DNA from 2 places in the Pseudoalteromonas sp. PAB 2.2 genome. Region 2 is predicted to be linked to the other one. Evidence: predicted binding sites of a transcription regulator. Region 2 holds the regulator's gene; the other holds the start of a gene.

Region 1 (3,962 bases), on a different contig from region 2:
TCGTCGCGCCACTGTGTAAAACGAAGGGGTTGGAATTCAGCGTTGAGTGCGATGAAAAGATCAATTCTAACCTAAGGGGCGATCAAATCTGTTTACAACAGGTGTTAGGTAATTTACTGACTAATGCCGCTAAATTCACAGAGCAAGGAAGCGTTAAATTAAGTTTAAACTTAGTCGAACAAACCTCTGAACAACAACTAATTTGCTTTGCTGTAAAAGACACCGGTATTGGGATTAGCGATGCGGATCAAAGTCGCTTATTTGATGCCTTTACACAAGGTGATGAGTCACTAACGCGTTCACATCAAGGCGTTGGGCTTGGGCTTGCAATTGTAAAGTACGAAGTGGCGTTAATGGGTGGCGAAATAAAACTAGCAAGTCAACGAGGCAAAGGCAGTGAATTTAGTTTCTGCTTACAGCTAGATAAAACCAGCGAACCGGCGAAAAAGGCGGTTGTATCCCTCCCTTCTAGTGCCGATTTATCGGGTCTATTAGTGTTAGCCGTAGATGACAACCCACTTAATCTAAGCATTATTAAAAGTATTTTAGAGCAAGCCGATATCACCGTTGTGTGTGCAGACAGTGGTGAAAAGGGCATTGAGCTTGCTAATTGTCTCAGACCCGACCTGATCTTCATGGATATTCAGATGCCCCAGATGGATGGCTGCCAAGCTACGCGTATAATTCGCCAGTCATTCACGAAAGAGCAAATGCCGATTTATGCATTAACAGCGCACAGCGAAGCGGCTGACATAGAGCAATCCGTTGCGGCGGGCATGAATAAACACCTCACTAAACCCATTGTTGCCAGTACACTGTTTTTGGCGATGAGTGAGCTTGAAGTACAGAAACAGGCTTTTTTTGACCGTACGTTTGTTCTCACTCAGTTTTCAAATAATACAGAATTAGTATTAACTATGCTGTCAAAGTTTGCGACCATGGCAGCACAACAGCTATTACAAATTTCAACATTAAAGACCACCGATGAGTTGATCAGAGTTGTCCATAATGTGAAAGGGTCGGCCGGTAATCTAGGCTTTAAACGTTTGTCAGCCTGCGCTCAGCAATGTGAGGCTAAGCTTAAAGCACAAGGCGAACTCCCTGAGTTATTAAACGATGAGTTGCAGTGGCAGATTAAACAAGTCATTGCATTTATCATCGAACAAGGATCTACAGATGCTAAAAAGAGCCAAGGTACTGATTGTTGATGACGATCCGTTGAACCGTTTGGTATTAGAAAAAACATTACAGCAAGATTATGATGTTTTTTGTGTTGAAAGTGGTGAAAAGGCACTGACGTTTTTAAAAACACAGTCCGTTGATTTATTGATTCTGGATATTGTTATGCCCGGTATTGATGGGTATGAGGTACTGAGCAAAATAAAAGAAAATACCGTCACAAATATGCTGCCTGTTATTTTTATTTCTGCTAACTCGAGTCATGACGACGAAGCAAAAGGCCTCGAGCTGGGGGCGATGGATTATATAACTAAACCCTTTAGTGCTGCGATTGTTCGTGCGCGTGTGCGTAATCAGTTATTAATCAAACAAAAAAATGACTTGCTCGAAATGCTAGCGTCAATCGATGGCCTGACTGAAATTCCTAATAGACGTTATCTAGATGAAAATCTTGCCCGAGAATGGCGTCGCTGTCGTCGCGATCAAACCCCTTTGTCTGTATTACTCATGGATGTGGATCATTTTAAACGGTTTAATGATTGCTATGGCCATCGAGCGGGTGATGATTGCTTAAAACGAATTGCTCATGCGCTTGTTGGGGCCTGCGAGCGAGGCAGTGACTTTGTGGCGCGCTATGGGGGGGAAGAGTTTGCGGCTGTTTTGCCTAATACAACGGCAACACAAGCAGTCGCATTTGCTAATAAATTACGACATGCAGTGAGTAATTTAGGTATTCCCCATACCGCTTCGTTAAATTCGGATCATGTGACAATTAGTATCGGCATTGCGACCACAGAAACAGGCCAAGTATACGCTGAACAAACGCTGCTTGAAGAAGCTGACTTAGGGTTATATCAGGCTAAAGATGGCGGACGTGACCAAGTTGTGTCGAGATTAGTGAATGTGAGTGGGTAAAGAGTAGGCAAGGCCTACTCTGCCATTTTCGGCTAATTAGCCATTGCTCAGTGATTTATAAATGGTATCACCAACGCCAATTAGCTTATCGTTTTTAAATACCAGTGGTGTGCACTCATCTTTTGTCATTTTACCATCAGAGTGAATGCTATGAGTGGCATAAAACAATACTTGGTAAACATCGTCACCTTGTTTTAGTAATTCAGTGAAGTTAGGGGTGTGAAGTTTATTAAGTACCACTTGGTAGTTAGTATCAAGTGCAAGAGTCGAAATGATTTCGCGGTTATTTTTGTGCTGTTTTTGCCAGCTCGTCGATGAATCACCTGCCCAATGTGTTTCAGCTTCACCATCGGATACTGCAATGACACAGCCAGTTAAAAATGGTGCAGTAAGCGCTGCAATTAAAAGTGCTTTTTTCATTATTTTTTTCCCTAGAATTTAATGTTTACGTTGCTCTTAATTAGCAATCAGCTTGCCACATTTTAAAAAGTAAATTAAATCAAGTGATTAGCTTTTAATTGGTCAATTGGCTAGGAGCTTTTTTGCAAACCAGTTCGCTCAATTGACCAAAAAATTGCAATTTAGACCAACCTATTGCGCTCATTTCCTTGGTTAAATGCTTTGATATTTAACGCGATTTCTTTCACTAAGCGAATAATAGACTCTTTACTTGCCCAGGCAATGTGCGGCGTAAGTAATAAATTGTCGCCAGTGTATCGGGCAAGTGGGTTATCTGCCTCGGCGGGTTCTTTACTGAGTACATCAACACCCGCGCCAGCAATCACATTATTAGCAAGCGCAGATGCTAAATCAGCCTCATTAATAATCCCTCCACGGGCAGTATTAATAAGGATGGCAGAGGGTTTCATCATGTTCAGCTCATGAGCCGCAATTTGATCGCGAGTTTCTTCTGTTAACGGGCAGTGAACACTGATTATATCAGCCGTTTTTAATGCTTGCTCAAAACTAACGCGACCTTCACGCGGTGTATGTCCTTTACGTTCACTGATAATTACATGGGCACCAAATGCGGTTGCAACTTCAGCAACCGCTTTGCCCAACGAGCCGTAGCCAATAATTGCTAAGGTTTTCCCCGCTATTTCATTAAAGCTGTAATCTAAGCGACAAAACATCGGACTCTGCTGCCATAAACCTTGCTGGCAATCACGAATGTACTTGTGTGTGTTACCAAGCAGATTGGTGATCAATGTAAACGTGTGTTGAACCACTGAAGGTGTTGAATATCCGGCCACATTGGTCACGGCGATGTTATGGGCTTTTGCTGCTGGTAAATCAATATTATTGGTGCCTGTTGCAGCAACGCAAATTAATTTTAATTGAGGTAACTGCGCCATTGCTTGTTGATTTATAACTACTTTATTCGTTACTACTACATCAGCGTCTTGGCAGCGTTCAATTAATTCGTGCTGATTAGTTAGGTTATAGCAAGTGAGTGAACCTAATTGTGCCAGCTCATCTAACGAAGTGTCTGCTAATGTGGCGGCATCAAGGACGACGATATTCATATACTTTCCTTATTAATTTTTGCTTGACCTTAGGGTGTACTCCAAGGTTTATAGTGAGCATAATAAATAAACGCTTCACAATGGAGACAGTGATGAAAATAGGTGAGTTTGCCCGTCAATTAGGCGTCTCAACAGATACGTTAAGGTACTACGAAAAACATGGTTTGTTAACGCCAAGTTCGCGTTCTGAGGTGGGATATCGGTTTTACTCTGATGCAGATTACAAGCAAATGTCGTTCATTTTGCGGGCAAAAAACGTTGGTTTTAGTCTGTCTGAAATAAAAGAGTTATTGCAAATTAAGTTTCATAAAAATCAGCATTCATGCCATGAGGTTAAAGCAA
Region 2 (3,962 bases):
AAAAAGCGAGCATCAAATACGTAATCAGCTTCTTTTGGAATACCGTGCTTAAAGCCAAACGACATAAAAGTAATAATGAGCTTTTTGTCTTTTTTACCCAGTATTTTTTCGCGAATAGATTCGGCAAGCTGATGCACGCTGAGATCGGTCGTATCAATCATAAAATCGGCACGGGTGATCAAAACATCCAGTAATACTTTTTCTTGTTTAATCGCTAAATCAAGCGGCAGCGAGTCAATCGATAATGGGTGTAAGCGGCGTGTTTCAGAGAATCGTTTGATCAGTGTTTGATCATCACTATCTAAATAAAACAACGTAGGTTTTGCAAAGCCCGGTAAATACTCAAGAATATCGTTAAATTCTTGCTGTTCTTTCGGCAGGTTACGCACATCGATACTTACAGCAATTTTGTCGTAATTATCTGACACACTGCGTACTAACGAAGGAAGCAGGTTTACAGGAATATTATCAACGCAGTAATAGCCTAAGTCTTCAAGTACTCGTAAAGCGACTGATTTACCTGAACCAGAGCGACCGCTGATAATAATTAATTCCATTTATGCCTCTGATGCAATGACTTTAAACAGATCACTATCTGTTTTAGCACTGCGTAGCTGTTTACAAAATTCTTTGTCTTTAAGTCTATCAGCAATTGTTGATAAGGTCTTTAGATGAAGCTGACAGTCACCATCTGGTACGATGAGTGCGACAAAAATATCCACTGGACGATTATCAATTGCATCAAAATTTATAGGTGACTCACTCACAATTACAAATGCGTGTGGCTGATCTGCACCGCTCATACGACCATGTGGAATCGCAATACCTCGGCCAATACCCGTGCTGCCCAATTTTTCTCTGTTCAATAGGGCATTGAGTATATCTTGCTGAGATAAATGAGGGAGCTGCTCATGAGCCAGTTCGCTGATAAATTCGAGAATTCTTTTTTTGCTATTAAAAAGGACCGCAGCTTTGCTGCAGTCCTGGTTAGTAAGTGAACTAAGTTTCATAATTTAGTGTCGAGCTAATTTCTCTTTGTGTTTAATTACTTGACGATCAAGTTTATCGATTAACGAGTCGATGGCTGCATACATATCTTGGTGTTCAGTAGAGGCAAATAACTCGCCTCCGTTTACATGTAAAGTTGCTTCTGCTTTTTGGCTTAGTTTTTCTACATCTAGAATGACATGAACATTATTAATGTGGTCAAAATGCCTTTCTAGTTTCGCAAACTTGGTGTTTACATAGTCTCTTAATGAATCTGTGATTTCTACATGACGACCAGTTAAATTTAGTTGCATAAGCATTTTCCTTCTATGTAAAACGTCTAAATCAGACTCTTACGCTGATTCGACGGAGGTATTGCTAGAGACTCTCGATATTTTGCTATTGTCCGTCTAGCTACTTTAATTCCTTGCTCAGCCAATATATCTGCAATTTTGCTATCACTCAATGGTTTAGCTGTGTTTTCTGCGGCGATTAGCTTTTTGATTAAAGCGCGAATTGCCGTAGATGAACACTCACCCCCATTTTCAGTGCTTACATGGCTGGAGAAGAAATATTTCAACTCAAAAATTCCCCGCGGGGTATGCATGTATTTTTGTGTTGTTACTCGCGAAATTGTTGATTCATGCATTTCGACCATTTCTGCGACATCATTTAATACCATGGGTTTCATGGCCTCAGGACCATGTTCAAAGAAAGCCTGTTGTTGTTGAACAATACAGTTAGTCACTTTTAATAACGTGTCATTACGGCTTTCTAAGCTTTTAATAAACCATTTTGCTTCTTGTAAATGAGAGCGAATAAATTGGCTATCACTGCTTGATTTTACAGAACGTGACATCGCCGCATAGTGGCTATTCACTCTGATTTTCGGCATGCAGTCTGGGTTTAGTTCAACTACCCAACGGCCTTTTATTTTTTTTACGGATACATCGGGTATCACGTATTCAGACTCTTCTCTAACAATGGTATCCGCAGGCTTTGGATTTAAGCTGTGGATCAATGTCATGACTTCTTTCAGCTCACTTTCTTTAAGCTTAGTCTTTTTCATCAAAGTGCGATAGTCACGACTCGCTAATAATTCAATATGTTCTGATAACACCATTTTAGTTTCAGCTAAATAGGGGGTGTCAGCATCGAATTGGCGTAATTGAATACACAAACATTCTTGTAAACTACGGGCGCCAATACCGACAGGATCGAATAATTGGATTCTTTTTAAGACAGCTTCGACTTCATCAAGTTCGATTTCTTCTTCATCGTTATTTTGATTGAAGCTTTCAACAATGTCTTCGCAGCTTACGGTTAAAATACCCGAATCATCAATTGCCTCAACAATCGCAACGGCAATCGCTTCGTCTGTTGGGCTGAATGGAGTCAGTTGTAACTGCCACATTAGGTATTCGTGGAGAGTTTCGGTTGATGCGCCTTGGTAAATTGATTCATCTTCAGGCATTGGACCTGAGGAACTTGATGGGGCAGCACTCATGTACTCATCCCACGTAACATCCATTGCTAAGTCGTCACTTACGGTGTCTTTGTTGAGGGCATCACTGCTTTCTTGCTCGTACTCGCTTGCAGCTTCGTCAGCCGACGCGCTTAGTTGGGTATCGTCAGATTCGGCTTTCTGCTCGTTCTTGCCAATACTCTCTTCTGCATAATCTGCTTCTTCAACTTCAAGCAAAGGGTTAGAGTCTAACGCTTCTTGAATTTCTTGCTGGAGATCCAATGTACTGAGCTGCAACAAACGGATAGCCTGTTGCAGTTGTGGAGTCATTGTAAGTTGCTGGCCCATGCGCAGCTGTAATGATTGCCTCATGTATCCCTAACAATCCTTTTTAGTCTTATCAAACAATAGCACGATGCCGTTAACTATTTATTTGATTTATTGTCATTGTTATAAGTCTAGCAGATGCTCTAGTCGGTGGCGTATTTAAAGCCTGAATTGCTCGCCTAGATACACATCGCGTACAGTTTGGTCGGCTAACACATGTTCAGGTGTACCTGATGCAATTAGCTCCCCATGAGAAACAATGTAGGCTTTTTCACAAACATCAAGGGTTTCTCTCACATTGTGGTCAGTAATTAATACACCAATACCACGATTTTTTAAGTGCTCAATAATTTTCTTTATATCTAACACTGAAATAGGATCAACACCAGCAAAAGGCTCATCGAGCAAAATAAATTTAGGGTCAGCGGCCAGTGCGCGTGCTATTTCAACACGACGGCGTTCACCCCCTGACAATGCCATACCTTGGCTGTCACGAATGTGTTGAATGCTAAATTCATCAAGTAAGCTGTTAAGTGTTTCTTCGCGGCCTTGTTTATTGAGATCTTTACGGGTCTCTAAAATGGCCATTAAGTTTTGATAAACGGTCAGTTTTCTAAAAATCGATGATTCTTGTGGCAAATAGCCAATACCTAAGCGAGCGCGGCTGTGCATTGGCAATAAGGTGATATCGTTATCATCAATGCTTATTTTACCTTTGTCACTGGGCACTAATCCCACAATCATGTAAAAGGTGGTTGTTTTACCTGCGCCATTTGGCCCAAGTAAACCGACAATGCTGCCAGCTTCTACCTCAAGGCCTACATTTTTTACAACTTGGCGACCCTTATAGCTTTTAGCTAATAGCTCTGCTTTTAGTGTGCTCATGGCTGGCCTTCATCGTTCTTTTTGTTATCAACAGGCACTAAAATAGTGTGTACACGATCGGTCGAGTTTTCATCTTTCTCGGCACTTATCAGTTGCTGTTCCATATCGTATGTAATGCTCTTGGCACTGACTTTTTGGCCTGCTTGAGTCACTTGTGCATTGCCAACGAGTGTTAATAAGCGTTTAGCAACATCGTAACGAACTTCTTCAGCACTGGCGCTCATAATAGTGCCGTCAGCTTGTTTTTCTTCAAAGTAAGCGGGCTTTCCTGTGGCAATAATTAATTCAACCGTGCCTT

What was found. The regulator sigma-54, encoded in region 2, starts transcription at its own class of promoters, with help from an activator protein. The targets are predictions, from matches to a motif close to GTTGGCACGNNNNTNGNNT.
Region 1: a site for sigma-54 is predicted at 2,556-2,574, ahead of BWD47_RS11675 (DUF3192 domain-containing protein). Genes of this name have one in related genera too.

Annotation. Positions count from the first base shown of each region.
Region 1 is NZ_LYPI01000012.1:71,633-75,594, forward strand. Features, by position in the region: gene BWD47_RS11665 (PAS domain-containing hybrid sensor histidine kinase/response regulator) at 1-1,208, shown strand, start outside; gene BWD47_RS11670 (diguanylate cyclase) at 1,177-2,094, shown strand; gene BWD47_RS11675 (DUF3192 domain-containing protein) at 2,131-2,514, opposite strand; gene BWD47_RS11680 (D-2-hydroxyacid dehydrogenase) at 2,676-3,620, opposite strand; gene zntR (Zn(2+)-responsive transcriptional regulator) at 3,713-3,962, shown strand, end outside.
Region 2 is NZ_LYPI01000019.1:98,483-102,444, forward strand. Features, by position in the region: gene rapZ (RNase adapter RapZ) at 1-557, opposite strand, end outside; gene ptsN (PTS IIA-like nitrogen regulatory protein PtsN) at 558-1,010, opposite strand; gene hpf (ribosome hibernation promoting factor) at 1,014-1,301, opposite strand; gene BWD47_RS16840 (RNA polymerase factor sigma-54) at 1,328-2,824, opposite strand; gene lptB (LPS export ABC transporter ATP-binding protein) at 2,939-3,664, opposite strand; gene lptA (lipopolysaccharide transport periplasmic protein LptA) at 3,661-3,962, opposite strand, start outside.